Regions from separate parts of the Blautia marasmi genome, predicted to be linked through region 3. Evidence: riboswitches for the same ligand, from Rfam matches in the RefSeq annotation. Region 3 holds a riboswitch; each other region holds the start of a gene.
What was found. A riboswitch is a leader RNA that binds a small molecule or an ion and turns the genes downstream of it on or off. The one in region 3 is predicted to bind cobalamin.
Positions count from the first base shown of each region.

Region 1: linked by a shared signal. The riboswitch ahead of C6P39_RS08510 (DUF4430 domain-containing protein) and the one ahead of C6P39_RS25075 (energy-coupling factor ABC transporter permease) in region 3 are both predicted to bind cobalamin.
Region 2: linked by a shared signal. The riboswitch ahead of C6P39_RS08830 (DUF2284 domain-containing protein) and the one ahead of C6P39_RS25075 (energy-coupling factor ABC transporter permease) in region 3 are both predicted to bind cobalamin.

Region 1 covers NZ_OIWX01000001.1:1,918,814-1,929,358, reverse strand. The annotation lists gene C6P39_RS08540 (zinc-dependent alcohol dehydrogenase) at 1-552, shown strand, start outside; gene C6P39_RS08535 (ribulose-phosphate 3-epimerase) at 555-1,211, shown strand; gene araD (L-ribulose-5-phosphate 4-epimerase AraD) at 1,373-2,098, shown strand; gene C6P39_RS08525 (triose-phosphate isomerase) at 2,121-2,966, shown strand; gene C6P39_RS08520 (lactate racemase domain-containing protein) at 2,963-4,414, shown strand; gene C6P39_RS08515 (hypothetical protein) at 5,149-6,138, shown strand; cobalamin riboswitch at 6,312-6,454, shown strand; gene C6P39_RS08510 (DUF4430 domain-containing protein) at 6,613-7,017, shown strand; gene C6P39_RS08505 (hypothetical protein) at 7,039-7,554, shown strand; gene C6P39_RS08500 (amidohydrolase) at 7,694-8,923, shown strand; gene C6P39_RS08495 (glutamate synthase-related protein) at 9,015-10,406, shown strand.
Region 2 covers NZ_OIWX01000001.1:1,999,993-2,010,537, reverse strand. The annotation lists gene C6P39_RS08870 (Ig-like domain-containing protein) at 1-530, shown strand, start outside; gene C6P39_RS08865 (DUF4430 domain-containing protein) at 595-1,812, shown strand; gene C6P39_RS08860 (energy-coupling factor transporter transmembrane component T) at 1,805-2,851, shown strand; gene C6P39_RS08855 (ABC transporter ATP-binding protein) at 2,838-4,610, shown strand; gene C6P39_RS08850 (ECF transporter S component) at 4,597-5,463, shown strand; gene srtB (class B sortase) at 5,467-6,294, shown strand; gene C6P39_RS08840 (hypothetical protein) at 6,329-6,616, shown strand; gene C6P39_RS08835 (adenosylcobinamide amidohydrolase) at 6,628-7,425, shown strand; cobalamin riboswitch at 7,845-8,026, shown strand; gene C6P39_RS08830 (DUF2284 domain-containing protein) at 8,441-8,992, shown strand; gene C6P39_RS08825 (YkvA family protein) at 9,056-9,424, shown strand; gene C6P39_RS08820 (lactate racemase domain-containing protein) at 9,484-10,545, opposite strand, start outside.
Region 3 covers NZ_OIWX01000001.1:5,683,141-5,693,685, reverse strand. The annotation lists gene C6P39_RS25105 (cobyric acid synthase) at 1-590, shown strand, start outside; gene C6P39_RS25100 (precorrin-8X methylmutase) at 605-1,255, shown strand; gene C6P39_RS25095 (NADase-type glycan-binding domain-containing protein) at 1,334-2,659, shown strand; gene C6P39_RS28225 (hypothetical protein) at 2,686-2,811, shown strand; gene C6P39_RS28610 (sirohydrochlorin cobaltochelatase) at 2,942-3,730, opposite strand; partial or broken gene C6P39_RS28605 (energy-coupling factor ABC transporter ATP-binding protein) at 4,004-4,606, opposite strand; gene cbiQ (cobalt ECF transporter T component CbiQ) at 4,603-5,379, opposite strand; gene C6P39_RS25080 (energy-coupling factor ABC transporter substrate-binding protein) at 5,409-5,708, opposite strand; gene C6P39_RS25075 (energy-coupling factor ABC transporter permease) at 5,710-6,456, opposite strand; cobalamin riboswitch at 6,629-6,809, opposite strand; gene hemA (glutamyl-tRNA reductase) at 6,989-8,218, shown strand; gene C6P39_RS25065 (precorrin-2 dehydrogenase/sirohydrochlorin ferrochelatase family protein) at 8,208-8,684, shown strand; partial or broken gene hemC (hydroxymethylbilane synthase) at 8,681-9,544, shown strand; gene cobA (uroporphyrinogen-III C-methyltransferase) at 9,575-10,545, shown strand, end outside.

The DNA of each region.
Region 1 (10,545 bases), 3.8 Mb from region 3:
GTGCAGGGCAAAAAAGTTCTGGTTGTGGGAGGAGGGACCATAGGGAATTTTACGGCTCAGGCCTGCAGGCTGGCAGGCGCAGAGAAAACTGCAGTTTGTGATATCAGCCAGGATAAAGTCACAATGGCAAGGCGGTCGGGGATCCCGTTGTGCGTCAATACATCAGGGCTCACCCTGGAACAGGCATCACAGAAATGCTTTGGCGGATTTCCGGATGTGATCATTGACTGCGCAGCCGTCCCGTCAGTTTTTTCCGGGATCTTAGAGCTGGCCGGAAAGACGACCACCATTGTGATCGTTGGGAATTACAGTGTTTTGGTAGAAACAGACATTGCAAAAATCCAGAGAAATGAACTTACGGTGAAAGGATGTATCACATACCGGGAGGAAGATTTTATAAGGGCAAAAGAGTTGATAGAGAAAGGCCGTGTTTATCTGGATGGTTTTATATCAAGGAGATACTGTTTTTCACAGGTTCAGGAGATGATGGAGCAGGCACTGGAGAATAAAGGGATAAACATGAAAACTATCATGGACTTTGAGGAGGAATGAGCATGTATCATATTGCGCCGACTTTACTGTGCGCAGACCTTTTTCATATGAGGGAAAGCATGGATGTTCTGGACCGGCTGGGAATCGACTGGTTTCATATAGATGTTATGGATGGGAATTTTGTGCCGAATTTTGCCTTTGGCACGGATTTCCTTAGACAGATGACCGCAGTTGGGAAAAGCCCTTTTTATTTACATCTGATGGTCACCAGACCCGAGGAATACGTGGATTTATATGCGGAGGCCGGGGTGGAATATTATTGTTTTCATTATGAGGCGGTCAAGAACCCGTTTCGGCTGTGCCAAAAAATCAGGGCACAGGGCATGAAACCTGCCATTGCATTGAATCCGGCTGCACCGATCCATGTTCTGCGGGATTTGATTCCTTATTTGGATGCAGTGACACTTATGTCAGTGGAACCCGGATTCTCAGGACAGGATTTTATGGATTTTACATACCGCAGGATTGGAGAGTTAAGGGCAATGGCAAAGGGACATAAGCTTTTGATCGAGGTTGACGGCGGCATAGATAATGAGATCGCAAAGAAATGTATAGATGCTGGCTGTGATGTTGTGGTAGGAGGATATTTTACACTGTTTCAGAAGGAAAAGTCAATAGCGGATAATTATGAGGCATTTCAGAGGGCTGTCAAAGGGTAACAGTTCAGACAGGTCTGCGCATTTACTGCGCTGACCGTATGAAAAAGTGGTGCCAGCAGGTATGCAGCCCATCGCGAAGCGATTTTTAATGGCTGGATGCGTAACGGTCCAGCTTGTCTGAACTGTTACGTCAAAGGATGCCGGACAGGGGGATGAGCAGTATGGAACTAAAAGAGTTGAAACAGATGGTGGTGGAGGCAAATAAAGAACTGCCCCGCCGAAAACTGGTCAAATATTCCTGGGGGAATGTGAGTGCAGCGGACAGGGAAAGAGGTATTATCATCATAAAACCTGTTGGTGTGCCTTATGAAAATCTGACAGAGGAAAATATCAGTGTTGTGACAAAGGATGGAAAAATACTGGGGGAATCCTGGACGCCATCTGTGGATCTGGATATCCACAGAGCCATCTATGAGAATTTCCCCGGTGTCAATGCCATTGTCCATACACATTCCACTTATGCAACAATTCTGGCACAGCTCAGACTCCCGTTAGTCTGCTTTGGGACCACACATGCAGACTATTTCGCAGGCGATGTTCCCTGCGTCAGGGAGCTGGAGGAGAGAGAAATCCTTGACAGGTATGAATGGAATACAGGGATGACAATTGTGGACTACTTTAAAGAGAACCATATTTCTCCGGAGGATATTCCGGCTGCCCTAACACCTGGGCACGGTCCGTTTACATGGGGAGGGGATGTGTGGGACGCTGTTCACAAATCCGTTGTGCTGGAAGAGATAAGCAAAATGGCGGTTCATATGCTGTGCATAGATAAAAATGCACAGCATATGAAACGAGCCGTGGCCGACAGACATTATAACAGAAAACATGGGGCTGATGCAGCTTTCACGAAAGATGACTACGGGCACGGGATGATACAGAGATAGAAGGAATGGGGGGATTCAAAAAATGAAGTATATATTTGCAAACTTAAAACGGTTTGATATACCAAAGGAAATGGACGGGATTAATGGATTAGCCCCGGTCAGTAAGTGGGGAAGCTGTCTGACCCAGCAGATACGGGAGACTATGGATCAATATGCTGCTCAGGCAGAAATCGGAATTTTTTATCCGGAAGCCTATCTTCTTCAGGCAGCGGAGGCCAAAGGGACAGAGGATAAGTGGAAGATAGGGGTGCAGGGTATTTACCGGAAGGATACGGAAAAGGGGGGAAACTTTGGTGCATTTACAACTAACAGGACAGCTAAAAGCGTGAAAGCCATGGGATGTGAATACGTTTTGATCGGACACTGTGAGGAGCGCATGGACAAGGCCGGGATTCTGGCAGAGGCGGGAGTGGTGGACCCGAAAGCTGTGAACAGGCTTTTAAACGAAGAAATTTCCTGTGCGGTAAAGGCAGGTCTATCTGTCTTGTATTGCGTGGGGGAGACTGAGGCGGAACAGGACAGATGGCAGGAGGTTATAGGGCAGCAGCTGGATGTGGGGCTGTGTCAAGTGGATCTGTCAGGGATTGCCGTGGCTTATGAACCTCTTTGGGCAATAGGACCCGGGAAGCCTGTTCCGGATTCTGATTACATTACTAAGGTGGCTGAATTTATTAAATTACGCACCGGAGGCTGTCCGGTAATATATGGCGGTGGACTGAAGGAGGAAAATGCCCGTATGCTGGCAGATATTCCGTGCGTAGACGGGGGCCTTATCGGACTTACGAAATTCAGCGGTGATATCGGATTTTATCCGGAGGGATTTGCGGCTATCGTAGAAAAATATCTGGGGGAAGGTGATGTGATATGAAACTTGATTTTGAATATGGTACAGGTACCATGCCGGCTGATCTGCCGGATGAACGGACGGATGTTTTTATTCCGGGCATAACGGTCTCTGATCCTGCCTGCATTTCCAGGAACCAACTGGTAAATAAGACAAGGGAATCTATTTTAAACCCCATAGGAATGCCGCCGCTTGCAGAGCTGGCCGGTAAAGGAAGTACCGTTACCATAACAATTCCCGATATTGTAAAAGGGGGATGCCAGCCCACTTCACACAGAAAACTGTCTGTTAAGCTGATTCTTGAAGAATTATATAAGGCCGGTGTGGAAAAGAAAGACATTCTTTTGATATTTTCCAATGGCCTGCATCCCAGAACAAACAAAAAGGAGATGCGGCAGATTTTGGGAGATGAACTTTTTCATGAATTTTACTATTCCCATCAGATCATCAGCCATGACAGCGAGGACTACGAACATCTGGTTGATCTGGGCTGCACGGAACGGGGCGACAGAGTTCTTATGAATAAATACGTCTATGATTCTGACATTCCCATTTTGATCGGGCACACCCAGGGAAACCCTTATGGCGGATATTCCGGGGGATATAAGCACTGTGCTACAGGAATCACCCACTGGAGAAGTATTGCGTCACATCACATCCCTGATGTGATGCACGGAAGTGATTTTACACCTGTCAATAACCATTCTCTCATGAGAACAAAGTTCGATGAGATCGGAATGCATATGGAAAAATGTATGGGTAAGAAATTTTTCTGCTGCGATGCTGTTTTGGATTCCATATCCCGGCAAATAGAGATCAACAGTGGGTATGCAAAAGAAATGCAGCCACTCTCCTGGCAGACTGCTGACAAAAGGACATATGTGCCATGGGCGGAAAAGAAATATGATGTGATGGTATTTGGCATGCCTCAGGATTTTCATTACGGGGATGGTATGGGTACAAATCCAATCCAGATGATGCAGGCTTTATCAGCGCAGGTCATCCGTCATAAGAGAGTCATGAGCGACAACTGTGTGATCCTATGTTCATCCATCTGCAACGGCTATTTTCACGATGAGCGCTGGCCCTATCTGCGAGAACTCTATGAAATGTTCCAGCATGATCATATGAATATACTTCCTGATATGGATAAGTACGGTGAGTATTTTGCTACCAATGAGGAGTATATAAGAAAATACCGTTTTGCGGGCGCATTTCATCCTTATCATGGGTTTTCTATGATGAGCTGCGGCCATATAGCGGAGATGAATACCTCTGCTATATATATTGTGGGGGCGCAGGAACCTGGAATCGCAAGGGGAATGGGATTGAAGACCCGGGCCACATTTGAGGAGGCGCTTGAGGATGCCATGAAGAAATATGTGGGGGATAAGCCTAATATCCTGGCTTTGCCGCTGGCGTTTAAGAGGGCTTCGGTTCATCTTTGCATGAAAGAGGGCAAAGAGAGTTGAAACCGTCCTGCGGATAACAATATGGTTTTCGGGCAGGGGAAAAAATAATTCAATTTTTCCTCCTGCCTGATTCTTATAGAATAAATCATAAATCAGTAGAATCCCGAAGTACGATATCGGATTGAATAAAATACAGTTATCATTTTCAAGCTCAAGTCTGTATCCTTCTAAAACATTTTTCAGTGAACTCCATGCCTGGTATGTGGAATAACAAAATTCCCGGTCACCAACATATCCAAACGAAGTTTTTCCTTTTTTACAAAAGGCTTTGTAAGTCTGTAAATTGGACCTCAGCTTTCTACAGTTATAATATCAGTTTTTCCGGAAAAATGATAAGGGTTATAAAAAGTATTGATAAAAACAGCAGGGATATTCAGAGATAATATCTCTTCCCAGTAATGCTTATCAAAAACATTAATGGAAATAATTCCACATACCGTACCTTCGTATATGCTGATTGATGGGAATAGGGAATGGATGCCATATTAGTATGTCAGTGTTTCCTTCTTTTTGTATGTGTTGGCAGTTTTTAATGCTGACGGAGGAAGAGAGCGCGTAAATATTTTTATTTTTTAGATTTAGCTATCATTGGAGCAGTCTTGTGTTATCATTTTATTTATAACATGTGGCCTGGTTTTTTAAACTTTCATGCGCAAGCGCATAAATATTTCTGGCAGGCAGTGGTTGTAAAAAATAACAATAAAGTCTATGTCATTAGAAGGTGGAGAACAATTATGAAAATTCAGGAATTACGGAAGTTATTAAGCGCCTCTGACAAGGAAAGGCTGGAAAAGGCGTTTGCTGAATGCTACAAGCAGCTTCGTAAGGGACAGAAGGAAGAAATTGACCCTGTAATAGTTGATATTCTGGAAGGGAGGGCTATTGATAAGAAGAAAACGGAAAGTACAGTAAGTTTTGAGGAACTGGAACAGCAAATTGAGGGATTTATTGAGAACGCTTATGCGCAGAATTATTTTGCACCCAACCGTGTTATTGCCAAAAGCCAGCGTCCTAAATGGCGTTTCATGGTTAAAAATTATATTAAAGAACTGGAAAAGGTTCCTTTTGAGAGCGAATATTATCCCAGAGCGGTTAAGCTGTTGTCGGATATATACCATTTGATATGTGCGGCTTGCAACTACTATTTATTTTCTACGGAAGACCCCTTTCGCTCTATCGGATGGGAGCAGTCAAATTTATTTGAATTACTGGTCAAAATGACCTTTGCGTCGGGGTATACCCGGGTAAATATTGCGCAATTGCTGTTAGATGCAACTGGCGGAGGATTGAGCAGGGAATCTTTACATATTGAGCAGGAACTGGTGCTCCTTGGCGGATTAAAGACAAGCGATGTAAAACTTATGGCCATAGAAGAGGCAAAAAAGCTGATAGAAGGAAAGACGGAAAAACTGATGGAGAGAGGGATGCATTCTAATCAGAACTATTATCTGGAGGAGGTAGTGAATGAGCTTTGCGGCATGGTCCTGCTCATATCAATCCAGTTAGGAGAGCCGGAAGAAGGCATAAATTATTATTTCAAGCATACCAGAATGCTCAATAGGGAGATTACGCTTTATTGTGCTCTTGATCTGATAAATATAATAGAAAATGATGACTTATGGATAAAAGTGTATGAGTATGGTGTTAAAAAGAGAATCAAACCGCGGGATTGTCTGAAGGATAGATACGAAATATTAAAAAAGGAAAAAGAGAGTAAAATATGAGCCGGCGTACAAAAGAAAAGTGTAAATACTATGGGGTATATGAATCGGCATCTGTTCGCCGGCAAAGAACGGCAGAAGAAACTTGCTGCCGAAACGGGCACTAGTACAGCATTGCGCAAATGTGATTTGACACCCTATCCTTCGTGTGCTAATATGAAATCAATTCAAACAGCAGTCAGGACGCAGATGACGCTGCAAAATAAAATAACGAAATCTGCCGTAAGGGGAATCAGGTGTGAATCCTGAGCGATGTGGTCACTGTGATTAGGAGCAAACTCCTATAAGCCAGGATACCTTGCGCCGGATGGAATGAAGCTTCCGTACAAAGCCATGCATTCCGGACTCTCTATAAGCACATATATAGATTCGGAAACAGGTCAGCAGTGGAAAGCCGGCCTGTTTTTTATTGTGAAACTCGCTTCGGTGCGGAAATCCTGAAACCGGGAATTGTTTTTACAAAGGAAGGAGTAGGACATGAAGGAGAAAAGCAGCAATAAAAAAGTGATCATAGGAGCAGCCGCGCTTGTTTTGGTATGTGTAGCTCTGCTCCTGGTTTACAAGAACTTTATGCCGAAAGGTACAGAGGGTGCAAAGACGATCACCGTAAAAGTAGTACATGGGGACAGCAGTGAAAAAGATTTTGAGTATAAGACCGACGAGGCATATTTAGGAGCTGTGATCCAGGACAACAAGCTGGTGGAAGGGGAAGAAGGAGAGTACGGGCTTTTCATGACCTCCGTGGACGGCGAGAAAGCAGATGAATCCAAACAGCAGTGGTGGTGTCTTACAAAAGGCGGGGAACAGGTGAATACATCGGCAGATCAGACGCCCATAGAGGACGGGGACACATTTGAACTGACCTTAACCGAAGGTTATTGATTGAAAGGATGCGAGGTACCAATGAAAACAAGGTCTCTGGTTATTATGGCAATGCTGACAGCCATATTGTTCGCAGGTCAGGTGTGTATGGCTGCGCTTCCAAATATTGAAATCGTCACATTGCTGGTGATCCTGTATACACAGGTGTACAGGAAAAGGGTTTTCTTTATTATTTATGCATTTGCGCTGCTGGAAGGTGTTTTTTACGGCTTTGGCATCTGGTGGTTCAACTATCTGTACATCTGGAGCATCCTGGCTTTGATCGTGATGTTTGTACGCAGTGAGTCTCCGGTTGTGTGGAGCATTATATCCGGTGCGTATGGGCTGGCATTTGGCCTTTTGTGTTCCCTGCCGTATTTCGTGTCAGGCGGCTTAGGCGGAGGCATGGCTTACTGGGTATCGGGCATGTACCTTGACGTGGTGCACTGTGTGGCCAATGTGATCATATGCCTGGCATTATATAAACCGCTGCACTTTATTTTAAGGAAGCTTGAGCATGTGCCGGCAAATGTATCAGCAGGCGCGCAGATGAGATAGGAAATAAAAAACGGAAACAGGATGTACCTTCCACTTTTTTGGCGGATATGGAGACATCCTGTTTTTTTTATCCCGAAGAATATGAAAAGCGTCCTCTGCGGATACTAAAAAAATCAGATATCTGCAAAGGAGGCAAAATATGCTTATTATAAACGGGAAAATACTGACAATGACCGGAAAACCGGTGGAATGCGGATATGTACGGACAGAGGGAAAAGTTATCACAGAGGTGGGAACCATGTCTGCTCTGGATAAAAGACATAAAGGAGAAGAGGTCCTGGACGTAGACGGCGCCTGGGTAATGCCCGGACTGATCGAGGCTCACGCCCACATTGGGATCTCCGAGGAAAAGTGGGGTGCCATAGGGGATGACTGCAATGAGCAGACAGACCCCGTGACTCCGGCTCTGCGTGCTGTGGATGCGGTAAATGCCATGGACCCGGCCTTTCATGATGCCATCAAAGCAGGTATCACCTCTGTCATGACCGGACCGGGCAGTGCCAATGTAGTGGGCGGACAGTTTGTGTTTATGAAAACACAGGGCAGATGTGTGGACAATATGACAGTCCTTTTTCCGGCAGCCATGAAGGCGGCATTGGGGGAAAATCCCAAGACCATTTACGGTGACCAGGGAAAATGTCCGGCTACCAGAATGGGGGCAGCAGCATTGCTCCGCAGGACATTGCAGGAAGCCGTACAATACCGGAAAGATAAAGAGAGGGGCAGGCTGGACAGGGAAGATTTTGATAAGGAGCCATGGATGCCTGTGCTCCAGCGGGTGATCCCTATGAAGGTACATGCACACCGGGCAGATGATATACTGACAGCTATCCGTATAGCAAAAGAATTCAATATAGATATAACGATAGACCATGGTACAGAGGCACATTTGGTGGTGGATGAGGTAAAAGCATCGGGATTCCCGGTGATCGTAGGGACCGATCTGACCTCACGCTCAAAACTGGAAGTACAGAACATGAATTTTAAGACCAATAAGATCCTGGCTGAGGCAGGGGTGCTCATTGCAGTCACCACAGACCATCCGGTGGCACTGATCCAATATCTCCCCCTGTGTGCCGGGCTGGCTGTGAAGGAAGGACTTCCCATGGAGGAGGGACTGAAAGCGATTACCATAAATCCGGCAAAAATATGCCGTGTGGATCAGAGAGTGGGCACCCTGGAAGCCGGAAAGGATGCTGATATTGCCATTTTCACAGGGAATCCCATGGAAGTTTTCACCAAAACGCTTTATACCATTATTGATGGGCAGATTATATATAACGGTATGAAGGACGATGATGAATTTACACTTCCCCCGGTAAGCGCAGGAAATGATATTCCCAAAGCTGTACATGCAGAGAATGAGTAGAATTCTGCAGGCCGCTGTGGTAAGATGAAGTTATAAACCACGGGCCGCAGGTTCTGCCTGCAGGGCCGCAGGTACAAAGGAGGATGTAAGTGTGGCAAGATACAAATGCAGTGTGTGCGGGTATATTTTTGAAGAGACAGAAAGCAAAAAGTTTGAAGATCTAAAGCAGTGTCCTGTATGTAAACAGCCGGCGTCCGTATTTGAGCGTATTGAGGAGGAAACGGAGGCGCAGGCACCACAGGATACCGGAGAAGAGAGTTCCCTTGACTATCCGGCGGAATATGTGCGCCGTGATCCCTCCTGCCGCTATATGGCAGAGATCCACCGGATGGCAGTCACAGGTAAACCGATCATTGAGGCCATGGGTACACAGATGAAGATGCCGTGCTGGGATGAGATCCTGATATTGGGGGCCCAGCTGAATCCCCCGCCTCTCATGGAGCACGAAGCGGTGAGTACCACTACGGTGATTGGAAAACATGCAAAAAAACCAATGGTTCTGGACATGCCGGTCTACATCTCCCATATGTCATTCGGAGCCATGTCAAAGGAGATGAAGACAGCCCTGGCAAAAGGCAGCGCCATGGCCAAGACTGCTATGTGCAGCGGTGAGGGAGGTATCCTGCCGGAGGAAAAAGCGGCTGCATACAAGTACATATTTGAATATGTTCCAAATCGTTACAGCGTCACACCTGAAAATCTCTCCACAGCGGACGCCATTGAAATAAAGATCGGACAGGGCACAAAGCCGGGAATGGGCGGCCACCTGCCGGGAGAGAAAGTGACACCTGAGATCGCAGCCATCAGAAACAAACCTCTGGGCCAGGATGTGATCAGTCCTTCCAAATTTCCTGACGTCAATTCAAAGGAGGATTTAAAAGAACTGGTAGACCAATTAAGGATGGCATCCGGCGGACGTCCCATAGGAATAAAAATTGCGGCGGGCAGGATTGAGAAGGATTTAGAGTACTGTGTGTTCGCGGCGCCTGACTTTATAACAATTGACGGGCGGGGCGGCGCCACAGGAGCCAGCCCCAAACTGGTCCGGGATTCTACCAGTGTACCCACCATTTATGCCCTCCACAGAGCCAGAAAATATCTGGACAGCGTGGGAGCAGAGATTGACCTTGTGATCACAGGGGGTCTGCGCGTCTCTTCGGACTTTGCCAAGGCCATTGCCATGGGAGCGGATGCGGTTGCGGTTGCATCGGCAGCTCTTATTGCAGCTGCGTGCCAGCAGTACCGCATCTGCGGATCCGGCCAGTGTCCGGTTGGTGCAGCCACACAGGATCCGGAGCTGAGGGAACGTTTGAAAGTGGATGCAGCAGCAAAAAGGACTGCCAATTTCCTGAACTGCAGCAAGGAGGAACTGAAAACTTTTGCAAGGATCACAGGGCATAAAGATGTGCATGATATGCAGGTGGATGATCTTTGTACCATCAGCCGGGAAATATCAGAATTTACCTATATCCCTCATGCATGATGTGCCTTCTGAAGTCTTTCGGAAAATCATAACATTTTTTGAGGGAAGGGCAGAAGAGAAAATATAGAAAGTATAACAATAAAAAACATACATAGGTACTGGTGATCATGTGTTTTAAATCATCCATATCAAAACCTTA
Region 2 (10,545 bases), 3.7 Mb from region 3:
ATGGACTGGCAACAGGGCAGGGGTTCTATTCTTTGGTAGCTTACCGGCGCTTTCTGGATAAAAAGACCAGCCTTTACGATATGTCAGATTTGGTTGTAGAGCCTGGCGGGACTGGTGACGGCAAGGGAACAGGTCTGCAGGAGGAGGTATCATCAGAATCCGGTTCTGTAAGCTCAAAGCAGACGGGAGGCACCCAGTCCTCAACCAGTAAAACAGCAGACGGAAGCGGAAAGAAAAAAGCGGACAGTGGCAGCACAGCCAAGAAGAAGACCGAGGGAAGTGATTCCAAAAAGGGTAAGGAAGAGGTACCCTGGAGTTTTAACGGAGATACTTACGAGCCCGAAACTGGCAGTGATGCGGGAACGACAGCAGCTCATGATGCAGCAGAAGCCGCCGCCGGCGCCGGCGGAAGTGAGAGCAGACAAGGATTGGCCAAGGTATTTAACAAAAATACATTGCCTTATATACTCTGTATAGCTTGCGGTGCCTCATTGATCGGTGTTTGTGTGTACTTCAAGAAAAAAAATTAGCATGAAAAGGGAGAAAATGTCTGTAGGCACTCTCCCTTTCGGTGCTGTGTTGGAGGCAGAATAAATGAGAAGAAGAAATAAAATATTCCCGATCCTTTTACTGGCTTTGGCAGTACTGGTCAACGGAGGCTGTAGCCAAAAAATAAATAGCAGCCAGATTACACAGCTTGAAAAGACCGATACCGTAGAAAAAAAAGATAAAACCGTTAAGGGTCTTGAAAAAATAAATCAAATACCGGATGACGGTATTATTACGGCTGCCCAAATAGAGACAATATCAGGTGAAGACGGAACATTCCAATTTTCCGGAAAAGATAGAGATAAAGGTATTACTTACATATGGACCTATGAAGGCAAGCAGATAAAAAATCCGGATGAACAAAACTTAAAGATCGCATTCCCTGATGATGAAACAGAGGAGGTAAAGAAGGCGGGGGGGAATGCCCCATACGGACTGGGTATTACACTGGAGAAAATGAACTTGGTGGCACCTGCATCCCTGAATCTTACCTTGAATGAAAAATGGGATGCGGATACAGCGATTCTCTGCAAATATGTGGATGGCAAAGCAAAGAAAATCTGTGATGTTGAGATAGAAACAAGCTCAGGAGTCGGAGATAAGGAGCTGACCGTGCTCTCTTTTAAGGCATTAGAAGTGGGAGACACTTATTATGTACTTGCCGGTAAGAGTAAAGAGGATAACGTTTCAAATAAAACTTCTGATGACAAAACAGATAATGGGGAAGACAAAGACAAGACCAAAGGTACTGATAAAAATAATACGCCCGCAGAGAATGAGATAAATGGATCGGGACAGACAACAGAAAACCGGAGTGGTGAAACACCTGATGAAAACACGGATAACCAGGGAACATCCCATACATGCACCATATCAATTGAGTGTTCAACGATTTTAAACAACTGGGACAACCTTGAAACATCAAAAGCGGATTTTGTGCCCTCCGACGGCTGGATCCTATATTCGTCCCAGGTGGAGTACTCTCCTGGTGAGACAGTATATGATGTACTCTACAGGGTATGTAAAGATACTTCAATTCAAATGAGTGCAAAGTATACACCTGCCTACGGCTCCTATTATGTAGAAGGGATCAACCAGCTCTATGAATTTGACTGCGGTGAACTGTCAGGCTGGATGTACAGCGTAAACGGCTGGTATCCCAACTACGGCTGTTCCCAGTATGAGGTAAGTGACAATGATGTGATAGAATGGCGCTACACCTGCGACCTGGGACGTGATGTGGGGGATCAGTATTATGAATAAACGGGCGGATGCGTTCTCCTCCTGTCATCCTGCAGTGAATTTGTTTTATTTTATCACGGTGCTTTTTGTCACCATGTTTCTCAGCCATCCTGTACTGCTAGGCATTTCTTTTTTCGGCGCTACCCTGTATGCGCTGCGCCTGAAAGGATGGAAAACGCTGGTGAAATTCAACCTGACTTTTACGCTGCCGGCAATGATCATTGTGGCATTTATCAATCCTGCATTTAACCACTATGGAGTTACCACGCTTTTTTACCTGAAAACAGGGCCGGTGACACTGGAGGCCATTGTATATGGTATTGTGCTGTCCTCCATGCTGTTTATAGCCATCCTGTGGTTCACCTGTTATAACGAGGTGATGACAACGGATAAATTTGTGTATCTGTTCGGACGGGTCATTCCTGCGCTTTCCCTGGTACTGTCCATGGTATTCCGCTTTGTGCCCAAATTCAGTGCCCATCTTAAAGTGATACGCAATGGACAGAAATGCGTGGGGCGGGATATGAGCAATGGCAGGCTGCTTCAAAAAATCCGCTATGGCATCACCACATTGTCTATTCTTATAACATGGGCGCTGGAAAATGCCATTGACACCTCTGATTCCATGAGGGCCAGGGGATATGGGCTGAAGGGCCGCTCTGCTTTCTCCATCTATTATTTTGACAGGAGGGATACCTTCATTACGGGATTCCTGGGCGGCCTGATGGGAGTTAGTTTTCTGGGATTTTACATAGGCTTCTCTTTTGCACAGTATGACCCGGTGATTAAAATAGGCGGGATACCTCTGACACCCTGGAGTGTCATTACCTACCTGGCGTGGGCTCTTTTCTGCAGTTTTCCTGTACTTTTGGGAGTGTGGGAAGATGTACGGTTTAAAAGGCTGGAGAAGAGGATGTGTCTGGACAGAAATATTCCCTGGTACATGAAAGAGGAGGAGAAGACAAAACGGTCTGCATTTTCCAATGCGGAAGTGACATTTGAAGAATATATGTACGGCGAAAAAGAAATGCAGGGAGGATTTGACTGTGAATTGCATTGAGATAGAAAAGTTCAGTTTTATGTATCCCCAGCAGGAGGAACCCGCGCTTACCGGGGTAAACATGGAAGTTGAGGAAGGAAGCTTTGTGGTCCTGTGCGGGAAAAGCGGATGTGGGAAAAGTACGCTGTTAAGGCAGTTGAAAACAGTTCTTGCCTCCCATGGGAGGAAAAGCGGCAGTATGCGGTACTTTGGCACAGAGCTGGAGCATGTGGATGAGAGAACCCAAAGTGCTGAGATTGGCTATGTACTGCAGAACCCGGATAATCAGATCGTTACGGACAAGGTATGGCACGAACTGGCTTTTGGTCTGGAGAGCCTTGGATATGACAGCGCCACGATCCGGCTGAGGGTGGCTGAGATGGCGTCTTATTTCGGTATTCAGGCCTGGTTTTTGCGAAACGTAAGTGAACTTTCCGGAGGCCAGAAGCAGCTTCTGAACCTGGCTTCTGTTATGGCAATGCATCCCAAGCTTTTAATCTTGGATGAACCCACATCCCAGTTGGACCCTATAGCAGCGTCGGATTTTCTTGAGACTGTGAGGAAGATAAACCGGGATGTGGGAACCACGGTTATTCTGACGGAGCACCGCCTGGAGGATGTCATCCCCTGGGCGGATAAGGTGTATGTCATGGACAACGGCAGCATGATCGCAGACGGTACCCCGTCAGAGATTGGCAGCAGGCTGAAAGAGCTGGGACATGATATGTTCCTCTCCATGCCCACACCTATGCAGGTGTATGCGGGTACAGACAGCAGGCAGGAATGTCCGCTGACCGTACGGCAGGGAAGAAAGTGGCTGGAACAGGAATTGGGAAAAAACACAGCCAGGGCATCAGAGGGAAGAGACAGATCCGGTGCTTCCGATGGCAGAGAGGCGGACAGGCACAAATCCGGGAAGAAGGTATATACATCAGCAGGCCGGGACATACCGGAGATACGCCTTCGGGATATCTGGTTTAGGTATGAGCGGGAACTTCCGGATGTGGTGAAAGGATTATCCCTGGATGTAAGAAAAGGCGAAATCTTTGCGCTGGTGGGAGGAAACGGAACGGGAAAAAGCACCACCATGAATTTGATCGCCCGTATACGGTATCCCTACAGAGGCAAAATCTGGCTGGAAGGAAAAAATATAGAGAAATATACTGACAATGAACTGTATCACGGTTTTCTCGGTGTCATGCCACAGAATCCGCAGAGCCTTTTTGTGAAGAAAACGGTGCGTGCCGATCTATATGAACTGCTGGATGGGGAGAAGGAGAGAAAAAGTGATGCTTTTCCCATAGAGATGAAAAAAAGGGAGGCTGTAGAAGGGATTGTAACCCTGACCAAACTGGAACACCTACTGGAACGCCACCCCTATGACCTGAGCGGAGGGGAGCAGCAGAGGCTGGCCCTTGCAAAAGTGCTGCTCCTGCGCCCTAAGATCCTCCTCATGGATGAGCCTACCAAGGGGATTGACAATCATTATAAGAAGGAATTAGGTGAAATACTGAAAAAGCTCACACAGCATGGGGTCACTATCCTTCTGATTTCTCATGATGTAGAGTTCTGTGCCCGGTATGCGGACCGGGTGGGTCTGTTTTTTGAGGGAAATGTGGTTACGGATAAGCCTGCAAAAGAATTTTTTGCGGGGAACAATTTTTACACAACAGCAGCGAACCGCATGGCACGGCAGTTTTTCCCTGAAGCTGTGACAGTGGAGGACGTGGCTGCCGGAATCAGGGAATGTATCGGGGGGAGACAAGATGCTTCAGGATGAAAAACTTGACCGTTTTCTGGATGCTTTTCTGGACGGAAAAAGCGACGGAGCGGTGGATACGGATTTTTGGGAGGATACAGGGGAAGAGGAACCTGCCAGATATAACTTGCTGGAATACACAGATTTGCTGACAGCTCCCAAAAACAAGGGAAAGCTGCCGCAAAGAACCCTGACTGCTATACTTTTGATCATACTGCTGATCCCGCTTACCATATGGATCGGTATATATTTCTTTGAGGACAGGAAGTATCTTGTTGTGAGTCTTGTGATCGTGGTCTATTCCATGATACCGTTTTTTATGACATTTGAGAGCAGAAAGCCGCAGGCAAGAGAAATGCTGATCTTAGCGGTCCTGTCGGCAATAGCGGTGGCAGGCAGGGCGGCATTTTTCATGGTTCCCAGTTTTAAGCCCGTCATGGCGGTGGTGATCATTTCCGCCGTGTGCTTTGGTGCGGAGTCCGGGTTTCTGGTAGGGGCAGTTTCCATGCTGGCTTCTAATATGCTGTTTGGGCAGGGACCGTGGACGCCGTGGCAGATGTTTGCCATGGGTATTATCGGATTTTTGGCAGGTATTTTGTTTCAGAAAGGATGGCTCAAGGCAAGGAAGATATCTCTTTGCATCTATGGTTTTTGGGCGGCACTTTTCATATACGGCGGGATCATGAACCCCGCGTCCCTTACTATGATGTCTTATGCCCTGACTAAGAGGAACCTTCTGGCGATTTACATGTCCGGGCTGCCGGTGGATATGGTACATGGAGCGGCAACCGTTCTGTTTCTCCTGATAGCAAGTAAACCCATGATTGAAAAACTGGAGAGAATCAAAACAAAATATGGTCTGATCGAGGAGTAGGATATGGCAGAAGAAGAGAAAAAACCGGAGGAAAATACGGCGGCAGAGGAAAGAACAGACACTGCCAGGCAAAAAAAGAAAAACAGGATATTAAATGTGGTCATTCTGGGTGCAGTCTGTATCATCCTGTATGGCATTTTTAATATGATATCCCTGCAGAAGCAGTATGAGCGGGCAGGTGAGGAGTACCAACAGGTGCAGAAGACAGCTGGTATGGATGGAAATGAAGACAAGCCGGTACCTGAAACCGGTGATGAGGCCGAGGTACCTGATGTACAGGTGGATCTAAAGGCATTGCAGAAGGAGAACCCGGATACTGTGGGATGGCTGTATTATCCGGTACTGGGAATCAATTATCCTGTTATGCAGGACAGTGACAATTCCTATTATATCAAGCACACCTTCTCAGGGGACAAAAACGCAGTGGGGAGTATTTTTCTGGATGCGTATGGCAATAAGGATCTTAAGGATGATAATACTTTCATTTACGGCCATAACATGAGGGATGGTTCCATGTTCGGAAACATGAAGAAGATACGTGACGAGGGAATCGTGAAGGACAATCCCTGCTTCTGGATTTATTCAGAAGACGGGTGGAAGGAGTATCAGATTTTTTCCTATCACGATGCAAATGCAACGAAGAAGGATATGGCTTTTCAAATCAAATTTGAAAATGCGCAGGCGTTCCGTCAGTTTCTTCAGACAGTCACTGAAGCATCGGAAGAAAAACTGGACGTGCCGGTGACGACTTCTGATAAGATAGTCACCCTGGCAACCTGTACCAGTGACGCCTCAGTCAGACTGGTGGTGCACGGCGTAGAAAAGAAGTAGAGGCCATTGTAACTACCCGGAGGTGTACAAGAATATGGATATAAATAAACCCCAGAAAGAACAGACGCTGCCCGGAAGTAAGGATACTCTTCTGGAAGGTGAAAGCTATATTGCCGTCAGGTTCAACGGAAGAAAAAAGGTACTCAGCTCTGCTCCTCATAACGGCGGGATGCGCACGGATCTGACTGCTGTCTATAATTTTGACGGTAAGCAGGAAGGAAATAAAGAAATCTCTCTGCAGGGCGGGACCTATGAGAGCCACATGCAGTATGTGTCAAAAGAAATCATCGGCTTTATCCGGACACCTCTGCCGGTATCATGACTGCGGCAAGTATGCGGAATGCAGTTTTTCTATCAGAGAGCTTTTGCAGCCTTACGGTAACAGCCATAGTCACAGGCGGTATTGAAGTAAACGGGGCGCGGGCAGGAGATCCCACTGAATGGTGTGAGGAGAGGGGATATTGGGAAAAAGTTTCATCCAAAACGTTGGGAACCATCAATATTATGCTGTTCATCCATGCTGACCTGGCAGACGGAGCACTTGCAAAGGCATTGATCACCTGTACAGAGGCAAAGGCGGCGGCAATCCAGGAGTTGTGTATTTCCAGCAGATACTCATGGGGGATTGCCACCGGGTCCGGTACGGATGGTGTGATCTTGGTATCAGATATGGATGCCTCCCTTCATCTGACGGAGACAGGGAGCTACAGCAAGGCAGGAGAACTGATTGGACGGGTTGTGAAAAGGGCTGTGAAAGAGGCTCTCTTCAGGCAGAGCGGCGTTGGCGCTTCCGTACAGCATGACGCGCTTAGGCGTCTGGGAAGGTTTGGACTGACAGAGGATGTGCTGACCAGCCGTATCATGAGACTGGATGATCATATACAGGAACAGGAGGCTGTTGAGAAAGTCCATAAATGGAAAAGAAGCAGCAGCGGCGTATTATGGGCTGTTTTAGAAGCGTGTCTGCTGGAACAGAGGCATTGGGGACTTTTGGATTGGGAGGAAACAGAAAGAGGAAGAAAAAAATGCCTGGAAATCTTACAGCCAGAGGATGAGCATAATTACCCCGAGATTGCAGAGGCGGTCAGAGGATGGCAGAAAGATATGGACAGCATACCAGGCAAAGAGTAACGCACGGCTGGTTTTAAAGCAACAGCAGATCATGTTCGGGGCACTTCATAACTTATGCAGCAGCAAGTGCTGCATTTTAAGGTATAGGAAGGGACACGGAAGAATATATTATTCTGAGAAATTAAAAGTATCAAGTAACTAGTACAGCGTTGCATAAGTTCCAGTGATATAGCACCCGCTATTTACGCCAGTGCCGCGTTGCCGAAGCTAGTCGTAGGAACCGCTACGCCGTCGCTTCGGCGCCTTGCACTGACGAAAATATCAGGCACTCTATCACCGAAACTTACGCAATGCTGTACTAGATGAAAATGCAGTAAAACAAAGAAAAACGCTGAAAACGTGCGATTTAAAGAGAAATGGTTGACATTCAGTCAGCAGTATGCTAATGTATATGTGTGTATAAATTCCATATCAGCTTACCAAGTGCACCAGGGTTATGTTTTGCCCTCTTTTAAAGAATCCTGGTGAAAAGGGAATCAGGTGTAAGTCCTGGACGATCCGGTCACTGTGAACAGGGAGCGAAGCGCAAAGATCCATTGTATAAGAGATTATATGAGAAGGAGCGTTAAGTGCAGATCTGTGAGTCAGGAAACCTGCTTGGATAAGTAAAAGGTTGAAACTTCCGACGAAAGTTTTCCATCCATTATGACATTTGATATGGAATGCCTGCTTAGAACGTGAACGAAACAGGAACCTGTGTGAGGAATTTATGCATCCAAAAAAGCAGGAGGGTCAGTGGAGACGAATTTGTTTCTATATATTCCTCCGCACCCCAAATGTATAGAGCTTGGTCTAACAAATTCGCCCACGGGCCTCCTGCAGGTAAAAAAATAGTGTGTGAAGCTGCTGTAGGATATCTGTCTGACAGCAGCTTTATTTTTGCATCAGAAAAGATCCCCGCGGAGATGCAGGGGGAGCCGTAGATGGCCGAGTCTCTGCACGGGGAGTGAAAATGTCCGCGCTCTTTAGCAGGAGCCCGGCAGACAAAAGGGTTATAGAAGGGAGAATCAGTAATATGCGGGAAGAGGATATGATTGCAGCAGCTGAGGAAGCGGGGTTTGCAAAAGCAGCCGTGATGAGTACAGAGGATTTGGAATTTGAACATGAATTTCGTATGTTTTGTGAGCAGAATGACTGTGGGAACTATGGAAATAATTATGGATGTCCTCCCTACTGCGGAACTCCCGAGGAAATGGAGAACCGGGTCATGCAGTATAAAAAAGCAGTGGTTTTCCAGTCCAGAACACCGGTAAATAATATATTTGATGATGCTGAGACAAAACAAATTAAAAAAATACATACCAGGATGACGCTCCGTACTGTGGAAGCGCTGAGAAAGAACGGCCTGGATGATAACGGCATGTATGTTATGTGCGGACCGTGCAATATGTGTGAGGAATGTAAGATGCCGGCAGGAGAGCCATGCGTCCAGGAGCAGAAAAGATTTTCCTGCCTGTCCGCCTACTGCATAGACGCAGCTAAAATGGCAAAGCACTGTAACATGGATATGCAGTGGAATGGAGATATCGTTTCCTTTTTCAGTATCTACCTCTATGATAAAAAGTGAATTGGGGAACCAAAAGAAATCCGGATAAGGTCATGAGATTGTATATAACGGAGGCAGAAGCCTATGGACTTAAAAGAAAGGGCAAAAAAATTAAAGTCTGATATACCGGCAGTCTTTTTAGCATTGAAAGATAAAGAGACACCTGTTTTAGCAAAACTGGCGGCTGGTATCACTTTGGGTTATGCCCTCTCTCCAATTGATCTTATACCGGACTTCATACCGGTTCTTGGATATTTGGATGATGTGATCTTGCTGCCTGCAATGATAGTATTAACCGTTAAACTGATACCGAAGGAGGTATGGCAGCGGAGCTGTACCCGGTCCGCAGAAATGTGGAAGGACGGAAAGCCGAAGCGCTGGTATTTTGCAATCCCTATCGTTATGATATGGCTGTTGCTCCTATGGATGATCGTAAGAGCCATATGGTTTTAAAAGGAACTTTACAGCAGAAGGCGCCGTTTCATGGGAAACGGCGCCTTCTGCTGTCAGTATCAATCCACTTTCCAAAGTCCTAAGGCAGGGGTTTTTACAAAATAGATTTCTTCCCCGTTCTCCAGAGTGTTCCATCCGTCATGAAGAGTATCCGGATCGTACAGGGACGCAGCGTCCTCATAATCCATCCACTGATAGCCAACGCTTTCAATCTCTTCTTTTGAAAGATTCTCCGGCTTTGTACAGTAAGTGATGTTGAACCGTCCGTCAGAAGAGCCCTGGATCAGATGGGCGGCAGCCATGATCCTGTTCTCAAAGGCCCCTTCATTGAACAGCTTCAGTACATAGTCACGTCCCTTATAACCGTAAGTCCTGGTCATGTTGTCCATCTCTTCATTTTCACCGAAGGCTTTGACGCCGGGAGCCAGGATGATCAAATCTCCGCCGTCAGCCACAGCCATTCTTGTCCGGTAGATACCTTTGTTCCCCACCCACGTTGTCTTCAGCTCATATGGGTCCAGATAAGTAACAAGTTTTTTTGCCCTGCGCTCCACATGGCAGATGTTCAGTTTGCCGGAAAGCTCCACTGCAAGCTCAAAGGGTTTTCTGGAAGGTCCGGTGTAAAGTCCGTTCAGGCAGATTTCCTCATCCTTTAAAGTGGTGACAGTCTGGATATATACCAGGGGAAGTTTTCCGTCCAGGAAATGCTGCTGGGCGTAGTCAAAGACTTTCCGCGCGGGGGAGTCCGCAACACCCAGGGCTTTTTCCATGCCGCATATGGCACTGAGCATGTGGGATTTATTGATCATCTGGCGTCCGCCTACACCTACAAAAATGTTTTTGCTGTAGTTTGCCATGCCCACAACCTCGTGTGGCACCACCTGACCGATGGAGAGGATCAAGTCGTACCCGCCGTTTATGAGCTTTTCATTGACTTCCACTTCAATATCCGTGGAATACAGACCGCCGGATATTTCCTCAATGACTTCCTGTGGCACTTTTCCGATAGAAACGGTGTCTGTCTGCCAGTGATGCACTAAAAATGCTTCCTCCGGCACGACATTGCCGAACATCTTTTCTTTTTCCTCCCCGTCCATAGCCATGTGGGTGCCCAGGGCGGG
Region 3 (10,545 bases):
TGCGGCAGAACGGTCTGGAGGCTGCGATCTTAAAGAAGGCAGCAGAGGGAAAGATTATTTTCGGTGTGTGCGGCGGTTACCAGATGCTGGGTGAAACTCTGTCGGATCCTGACGGTGTGGAGGCCGGAGGGCAGATCAAGGGCATGGGACTTCTGCCTATGGATACGGTATTTCAGGGGGCAAAGACAAGGACCCGGGTGGAGGGCAGCTTCCCGGAGGTGGAGGGCGCTTTGAAGGGACTCTCCGGCGTGTCACTTGCGGGGTATGAGATCCATATGGGTATTTCGTCCCTGCGGGAAGGGGCCAGACCGCTTGTGAGGATCACGGACACCGTAAAGGGCAGTTCCAAAGAGGACGGGGCTTATGCGGGGAATGTCTACGGTTCCTATGTCCACGGTATTTTCGACAAAGAGGAAGTGGCAAAGAAGATAGTGGAAGCTATAGGGGAAGTAAAAGGCCTGGATGTAAGCCAGATGACAGGTGTGGAGTTTGCAGAATTCAAGGAAACGCAGTATGATATTCTGGCAGATGGGCTGAGAAAGCATCTGGATATGAAAAAGATATATGAAATCCTGGAAGCCGGCATATAGAAAGGGCGGATAAGATGAAGACAGAATTAGAAAATGTAAGACCAAAAGAGATTGAAACCAGAAGTTTTGAGATTATCACAGAGGAGCTGGGGGACAAAAAACTGGTGCCCGGTACAGAGCTGATCGTAAAACGGTGTATTCATACAAGTGCAGATTTTGACTATGCAGATAATCTCTGTTTTTCCGACCACGCAGTGGAACAGGCGATCCAAGCCATTAAAAACGGTGCCTGTATTGTGACCGATACGCAGATGGCAAAAGCAGGTATCAACAAGAAAGCGCTTAAAAAGTACGGCGGGGAGGTTTTTTGTTTTATGTCTGATGAGGATGTTGCCTGTGCGGCAAAAAGTCAGGGATCGACCCGTGCAGTTGCAAGTATGGATAAGGCTGCCTCTATGGGAAAACCTCTTATTTTTGCCATCGGCAATGCGCCCACAGCTCTGGTCCGCCTGTATGAGCTGATAAATGAGAAAAAAATTTCCCCATATCTAATAATTGGGGTTCCGGTAGGCTTTGTAAATGTGGTACAATCTAAGGAAATGATCATGGAGACAGGGGTGCCCTACATTGTAGCAAGGGGAAGAAAAGGCGGCAGCAATATCGCAGCCTGTATCTGCAATGCACTTCTCTATATGATCGATAATGAGAGAGACTACTGGAAATAGAGAACTGTTCAGACCGTTGAGCAGTTACGGAAACAGACCTTCAATACAAAGGGAAAGAACAGGAAGGGGAAGTATAATATGAAGTGTGAAAGATGCGGCCATGAGCTGGACAACGACGATCTATTCTGCTCAAAGTGCGGAAAAGCGGTGTTCGAGGAATACATGGATGAGGACGACATCTGGGAGTTTTATAAAAGCGATGAAGAACTGAAGGATATAAAAAAGGAAACCGCCGCAGCAAAAGAAAGCGATCCTCAAGAACAGAGAGCTGAAAATGCGGCAGCGGAACCAAAAGAAGAAAAAGCAGCGGCAGAACCTCCGAAACCTGAAAGGACAGACCATACAGAAACGGATGGGGAAGGCACTGTTTTCGGGGATACAGTGACGGAGGAGCTGAGTCAGGATACGTTAGAGGATACGGATGCAGAAGCGGCGGAGCGTGAGAGGGAGACGCCTCCAACATTTCTGCAGAAGGAGGAGAACCCAAAAGACCTTGCGGATACAGATGAACTGCCCTTTGAGGATCTGGTAAAGAAAGCGGCAAAAGAATCCTCCTACAAGCCGAAAAAAGAAAAGCGGCAGGGAGAACCGGAGAAGAAAAATCCGGTCTGGCTCATATCCGGATGTATTTTAATTGTCTGTCTTCTCATTGGAGTTCTGTGGGGGGTACACGCCATGCAGCAGATGGATGAGGAAAAAAAGGCATACTACGCCAAAGCAGAACAGGAAGACAAGACCGCCGGAGCCAAGGGGCAGGATTCAGAAAATACGCAGGGTTCAGCCGATAAGGAAGCGGATGCCCAAAAAGAGACGGAAAGCGGAGAGAAGGACAACAGCGGCGCGGAGGCTGAAAAAGAAGAAAAAGACAAAGAGGCAGAGAAAAAGGAAGAAAAGCCCAAAGAAGAAAAAAAGGAAGAAAAGAAACAGGAATATTTTAAGTCAGTGGATGCGGACAGCATAGATTTCTCCAAATTTCAAAAAATCTCCATTGCTTCCACGGACCAGAATTCCCAGCAGTCTTCCGATAATTATGATTACAGCGCGGCCAGCGCTGCAGATGGGGATACTGCTTCCTCCTGGCAGGAGGGGGAAGACGGACTGGGGGAGGGTACCGGTATCCGTCTGGATTTTGACAAGGCCCACAAAGTGCGCTACATGGTACTTTACCTGGGGAACTGGAGAAGTGAAGATATGTGGAAGGCAAATGCCAGACCGGCGTCCCTGACCATCAGTGTGGGAGATTCCCAGAAGAAGGATGTGGAGTTTTCCAATGAAAAGAAGGCGTTCTGTCTTTCCTTTGATGAACCGGTGGAAGCTTCCTATGTATCCCTTTATATTAAAAGCGGATTTGAGGGAGACCGGTGGAATGACAACTGCATTTCAGAAGTTGAACTATATGAATAAAAGATCAGGGCAGAAATGATCAAGCCATGAAACAGAAAGCTATAATTCTGTTTCATGGCTTTTTGTCTGCTGCCAAGGTCATCCAAAAGGGGCTTTCTTACAGCCGGACCAGTGAATTCGGAGACCTGTGCGACAGTGAACCTTATTTGTAACAGTTCAGACAGGTCTGCGCATTTACTGCGCTGACCGTATGAAAAAGTAGTGCCAGCTTTATCCGGCCCATCGCGAAGCGATTTTTAATGGCTGGATGCGTAACGGTTCAGCTTGTCCAAACTGTTACCCTTATCTGTCAACTGCACGGATGTGGTCAATAAAGAGACGGCGTATGCCCTCATATTCTCCGAGACCTTTTAACACAGCCTTCACTTCATATCCTTCGTCCTTAAACTGGCTGTACCAGGATTCCGGATCATCCCCCGCCATATCATTTTTGGCGTGGTCACCGGCCACGATCATAAAGGGCGCCAGCACCACTTCCTTCGGCTGGTAGGCTTTCAGCATTTTTTTCAGGCTCTCCATAGAGGGGTAGGCTTCCACGGTGCCCAAAAAGAAGTTGGGATATCCTTTATCTTTGAAGGTGTAATCCAGGGCAGCATAGATGGAGTTGGCAAAATGGGTTGTGCCGTGCCCCATGAATACCAGTGCCTGTTCCTCTGTTATATGAGAGAATTCGTCCGCAATGGCAGCAATAACCTTGTGGCTGTCATCCTCCGTGGTAAGAAGCGGGTCCCCGAAAGAAATCGAATGGAAGGAATCCCGGTAGGTAAGGGCATCCTCCTTCATCAGGTCATTTTCGATGCCGTTGATCACATGGGTGGGCTGTACCAGTACATCTGTAATGCCGTCTGACATCATCTGCTCCATGGCTTCCTTTACCGTGGGAATGATCAAGTTATCCCTGTTCTTAAGCTTTCGGATGATCATTTTGCTGGTCCATGCCCGATAGACAGGATACTCCGGGAAAGCCTGTCTCATGGAATCTTCGATGGCATCAATGGTAACCTTTCTGGTGTCATCATGGCTGGTGCCGAAGCTGACTGCCAGGATCGCTTTCTTTGTCTTCATGTTCACTGGTGATATTCCTCCGTAATGTGTAGTATTGATATTGACGTCTGCTATGTATTTCTCTAAGGTCTGCAGATTTTTGGGAACAGGCAGCGCAGGCTTTAAGATACCTTTCATACACAGGCTGTCGAACAGTTCCAGCACGGCAGGCGCTTCCAGGTTAGTCTGGGCCAGCACTGCTTTGTTGCTGAACACATCAGCCGGGGTGCCGTGCATGAGAACTTTTCCCTCGTGAAACAGCATAATTTCGTCCGCCCACTCATAGGCATAATTTACATCATGGGTTGCCATGAGGACTGTGATCCCGGCCTCTGTCAGACGGTTTACAATCTGGTTCACCATGGTGGTATGCTTGGGGTCCAGGGCGGCTGCCGGTTCATCTAAAATAATAATGTCCGGATGCATGACAAGGATATCAGCGATGGACACCTGTTTTTTCTGGCCTCCGCTTAAAGAGTGGGTGGGTTTATGGCGGAAGGGGGTGATTTCCAGATGCTCGATGACCTCCTCCACCTCTTTTTTGGCATCCTCCTCTGACACACCCAGATTGAGGATGCCAAAAGAGATCTCCTGGTATACGCTGGCTGAAAAAAGCTGGTTGTCAGGGTCCTGGAACACGATCCCTATTTTGCTTCGCAGCTTTAAGAGGCCTTTCTTGTCATAGGTGAACGGTTCGCCGTTAAAATACAGGGTGCCTGAGGAAGGGCGGTGTATGCCGTTGCAGCACAGAAAAAAAGTGGATTTTCCTGAGCCGTTGGAGCCCATGAAAGCAACCTTCTGTCCCCGTTTGATTTCCAGGCTGAGACCATTTAACGAATGGGAATTCTCGTCGTCATATGAAAAAAATAAATTCTCTGCTTTTAATATGATGTCATTGTTCATGCGAAGAACCTCCTCCAGATAGTTATGGAAAATAAAATGATTTCAAATAAAACAATCCACACGATCACTTTTTTCTTGGGAGGATAGGTTTCATTCAAAACATGGATGGTGCCGTCATAGCAGCGTGCCTCCATGGCACTGTAGAGGGCATTGGAACGCTTTACCGCCCGGATCATCAGGACAGACCCGAGAGCACCGAAGGACTTTAAGCTTGTCCGGTAATTTCTGTTTCCCAGGCGGCTGTTCTGTGACGTGGAAATATAATAGGCAGTATCCAGCAGCACGAAAATAAAACGGTAAATAAGCAGCATCAGCTCAATCATCAGTTTGGGGCAGTGCAGCTTTCCCAGCACATTCAGAATGTCCGGCATGGGGGTCGTCATGGACAGAAAATACAGGCAGGAGACTGCGGACAGGGCTGTCAGAATCAACTGCAGGGCATAAAATAGCGCGTCTACGCTCCCGGTGAGGTACCAACTGCCTATAGAAACGGCAAATAGATCCAAGGGCTCGTGTTTTAAATTCAAAACAATGGCAATGGTGCTCAAGATCAGGAAAGCCAGCGGCACAGTCATAAAGTGGATATAGCGGGAAAAAGGGATTCCCCCCTTATAAACGGTGAGAATCCCTGTGACTGCTAAAACAATGCATGCGACCACGATGGAACGACTCATCACACAGAAAAGAAGTGTAATCATCGCGAACGCAAACTTTTCACCGGCATTTTCATATCTAAGCTTGGAATTGTAACAAAGCTTATCAATGGTTATCATAAGTTACTCCTTTCGCCGGATGCAAAGTATCATTCTCCTTTTCCCAGCTTCTTTCTTTCTACAAAGCGTCCCATAAAGAAGGCCAGGATGCCAACTCCGATGGAAGACTGCACACAGAACAAAAGGCTTTCCACTTCACCGGGAAGCTCGCGGCCAAGTATTTTTTCAAGGATCGGTTCTGCAATGGGCTGAAAACCGGAGTCCACTTCCGCCACCACCTGGCTGCCGGCATCGTCAGAGCCGCCGAATTCTGCGTCCTTTAAAGCGAAGAGCGGTATGAACGCAATTAGAATGATCACAATTAATAATCCAATTACTGTTTTTTTCATATTACTTTGCCTCCTTTAAAAAACCGATGGTACGGAGTTCCGGTTTCGCATAGGTCTCAAGACCCATGATGATAAGAACTGTGATGACGCCTTCGATAATTGCCAGAGGTAACTGTGTGGGTGCGAACACCAGCAGGAATTTTCCCATAGCGCCCATAATGGTAGTGTCTGCATGGTGAGCCAGTGCCATCTGTACGGCAGTTACACAGTATGTAAATAAGTCGCCCAGGGTCGCTGCAAGGAAAACAGAAACATATCGGTTCACCTTGCATTTTTTACAGATAAAGAAAATTCCGTAAGATACAAAAGGTCCTGCGATTGCCATAGAAAAAGTATTGGCACCCAGGGTGGTAAGTCCGCCGTGGGCCAGCAGGATAGCCTGGAAGAGGAGCACAATAATCCCCAGAATGGAAACTGCGCTGGGGCCGAAAAGGATGGCGCCAAGCCCGGTTCCTGTCATATGGGAACAGCTTCCTGTCACAGACGGGATCTTAAGGGATGAGATCACGAATACAAAGGCTCCTGACATAGCCAGCAGGGTGATCAGGTTTCTGTGTTCATTCAGGGTTTTCTTGATGGACATAAAACCTGCGATCAAAAACGGGACGCAGATTACACCCCATGCGATGCAGAACCCTCCGGGAAGATAACCTTCCATGATGTGCATGGCACTTACATTCGGCACAATACCAAAGGTCAGTGCGAACATGCTGGCCAATACAATAATTCTTTTTTGTTGCTTACTCATTTTGTCTTTTCCTCCTTCTGATTGAGTAATATAATGCCCAAATGGGTATAAAAAAACCTGGCGGTAAAAACACCGACAGGCCATCAGAAGAACAAATGCGGACAGCAGACCTTATTTTAATAAGCGCCCATACCGCCTGTTCTTACACAAGGCCATCGTTCGTAACCATTGTGTAAATCGCTTGTGACAGGCAGGTCTTCTGACTCGGGCGTCATCACCACATTTTGCCTTCCCAGTTTCCCAGTGACATCATAAAATGTGACTCTTCCCTCACAGCGGCGCGACCGTGTGAGCTTTTAACTCAACTTTCCTATTATTCCGACGTAGCGGACACCTGTGCACACTCAATTCTGTGATTATTGTATCGCCCCGGAAGTTTTTTGTCAATTGAATTCGACAAAAAATCAAGATGTTGCACCAGGTAACATTCTGTGCTAATATGAGAAAACAAAAGGTGTGTATAAAACAGTGCAATGTCCTGGTTTTCTAAGCATCTAAAAAACGGAAACGAAAGATATGGAGTGTAGGAACTATGAGTATTTCCATGATTGGAATTGACCACAGCAGAGCATCCGTGGATATCAGGGCCAGATTTTCTTTCACCAGAAAAAATGCGGTGAGCGCTATGGAGCGGCTGAAAGAGGACAAGGATATCTTAGGGTGTATTATTTTGTCTACCTGCAACCGGATGGAGATCTGGGCCAGCGTGCAGGATGACTGGGAGGGTTCCCTTTACAGTTTTCTGTGCAGGGAAAAAGAAGTTTGCGAGGAGGAGCACCGGGAGTTTTTCATCACAAGAGAAGGCAGTGAGGCAGTGGAGCATCTGTTCTATCTGACCAGCGGTTTAAAATCTCAGATCCTGGCGGAGGATCAGATCATCACCCAGGTGAAGGATGCGCTGACACTATCCAGGGATGCCTACTGTACGGACGGTGTGCTGGAAGTGCTTTTCAGGATGGCAGTGACGGCAGCCAAGAAAGTGAAAACAGAAGTGGCGTTTTCAAGAGCCAATACCTCTGTCATCCACCAGGCAATTGACAGGCTGGAAAACCAGGGATTTTCCATCCAGGGCAAGACCTGTATGGTCATCGGAAACGGAGAGATGGGAAAAGTGACGGCTCTGGCCCTGAAAGAGGCAGGCGCGGATGTGACGGTGACGGTCCGCCAGTACCGAAGCGGTATGGTGACCATTCCCCAGGGATGTGAGCGTATCAATTATGGGGACAGGATGGAACTGCTGCCCAAGTGTGATCTGGTGGTGTCAGCTACGGCCAGCCCGAACTGCACCATAACAAAAGAACTTTTTGAAAATGCGGAGGTTCCCCATCATGTGATCCTGATCGATCTGGCTGTGCCGAGAGACATTGACCCGGAGGTGGGAGAGCTTCAGAATGTGACCCTCTATGATATTGACAGCTTTAAGATCGACGCTGCATCCCCAAGGCTTCAGGCCAGTATGCAGAAGGCAGGGGCTATTTTGAAGGAACAGATGTCAGAGTTTTATGACTGGTTTTCCGGCCGTGATGTATTTCCGAGAATCCAGGATATCAAGACGGAAGCTGTGGAGGATTTGAATGCGCGGATCTTAAAGATCCTGAAAAAGACCCCTATGGAGGACAGTGACAGAGAAAGGCTTCTGAAGGCTATAGACACGGCTGCGGGGAAGGTGGTAGGCAAGATGATCTTCGGGCTGAGGGATTCTTTGGAGCAGGATCTGTTCATGGAGTGTGTGGCCGGATTGGAGAAGGTTTATGAAGACTGAGAAAAAACTGTTTCCGCTGTACACAGACCTGACTGAGAAAAAAGCTGTGGTCATAGGCGGAGGAAACATAGCTTCCAGAAGGATCAAAAGCCTTCTTGGCTTTGTGGGGGAACTGATAGTGATCGCCCCCGATGTACAGCCGGAAATCCGGGAGCTTGCAAAAAGCGGTGAGCTGGTCTGGAAACAGAAAAGATACGAACGGGAAGATTTATATGATGCGGATCTGGCATTGGCGGCCACGGATGACAGGAAGGTAAATGAAGATATCTACAGTGCCTGCAAATGTCTGGGCATACTGGTGAACACAGCCAGTGACCAAAACAAATGTGATTTTCATTTTCCTGGAATCATTAACCACGATGGTGTGGTCATTGGGTTCAACGCAGCGGGAAAAGATCATAAGAAGACAAGGCAGATGCGGGAAAAGGTGGAAGAATTTTTAAAGATGCCGGGAGGTAGGAAATGAGCAGCGAAACAGTAGTGATCGGGAGCCGGGAGAGCCGGCTTGCCGTAATACAGAGTGAGATGGTGAGAGACTACATAGAGAAGAACAATAAAGGACTGAAGGCCGAGCTTCTCACTATGAAGACAACAGGGGATATTATCCTGGACAGAACCCTTGACAAAGTGGGGGGGAAGGGCCTGTTTGTAAAAGAGCTGGACCGGGCGCTTTTGGACGGAAGAAGCCAGCTTTCCGTACACAGTCTGAAGGATATGCCCATGGAAGTCCCGGAGGAACTGCCTCTTCTGGCTTTCTCAAAAAGGGAGGACCCAAGGGACGCGCTGGTACTTCCCGAGGGAGTGACAGAACTGGATAAGACAAAGCCCATCGGCTGTTCCAGTCTCAGGCGTACCCTGCAGCTTGGTGAATTGTTCCCTGACATGGAGTGTAAAAGTGTCAGAGGGAATGTACAGACAAGACTTGGAAAGCTTGACAGCGGAGAATACAGTGCTCTGGTTCTGGCTGCGGCAGGGCTTAAAAGGCTGGGGCTGACCCACAGGATATCCAGATATTTTGAGCCGGAGGAGATGCTGCCCGCGGCAGGACAGGGGATTCTGACCGTACAGGGCAGAAAAGGGAGAGATTATTCTTACCTGGATGGCTACGGGGATGCGGACAGTACCTGTGCGGCCTTGGCGGAGCGCTCTTTTGTAAGATTTTTGGACGGGGGATGTTCCTCACCGGTTGCGGCTCATGCGGTGGTGGACCGTGACAGGATCGAGCTTACCGGCCTCTACTATGAGGAGGAGACCGGCGCATATAAAAAGGGCAGCCTGGAAGGGACTAGGGCTGAGGCGGAGGAACTGGGCGTTCGTCTTGCTAAAAAACTGAGAGAGGAGTGCAGAGCGGCATCTATGACAGCAGTTGGACAGGAGACAGACCGTGCATGCTGTAAGGGAAAGGTCTGGCTTGTGGGTGCAGGCCCGGGAGATATTGGACTTTTTACCCTGAAAGGCATGGAAACTTTGAAAAATGCCCAGGTGGTTGTGTATGACAGCCTTGTGGGACAGGGGGTCCTCTCCCAGATTCCGGCCGGTGTGCGCCTGATCAATGTGGGAAAACGTGCGTCTCACCATATTATGCCTCAGGAGCAGATTAACCAGGTACTTGTGGAAGAGGCAAAAAAGGGATATAGGGTAGTCCGGTTAAAGGGCGGGGACCCTTTTCTCTTCGGAAGAGGCGGAGAGGAGCTGGAGCTTCTCACAAAAGAGGGAATCCCCTATGAAGTGGTGCCCGGAGTCACCTCCCCTTTGGCTGTTCCTGCGTATAACGGTATTCCGGTGACACACAGGGATTTCTGTTCCTCCCTGCATATTATCACAGGACATAAAAAGCAGGGGGAGGCCTATGACATTGATTTTGAAGCGCTGGTGCGCACAAAGGGGACACTGGTGTTCCTCATGGGTGTCACGGCGCTTGCTGATATCTGCAATTCCCTGCTGCGGGCAGGTATGCCGGGTGAGATGCCGGCTGCCATACTGCAGAAAGGAACCACGGCAGGACAGAAGCGGATCGTGGCTACCGTTTCCACTCTGGAGGAGGAGGTAAAACGTCAGGGGATCGAGACGCCGGCTATCATCGTGGTTGGCCGGGTTTGTTCTCTTGCTGATACCTTCGGATGGTATGAGAAGCTGCCCCTGGCAGGATATAAAGTGCTGGTCACAAGGCCCAGAGAGACGGTTTCCACTATGTCCAAAAAGCTGCGCCTGATGGGAGCGGAAGTGCTGGAGCTTCCCGCTATCAAAACAGCTCCGCTTAAAGACCAGAGCGCGCTTTTCAGCGCATTCGGACAGCTTGACAGCTATGACTGGCTGGCATTTACAAG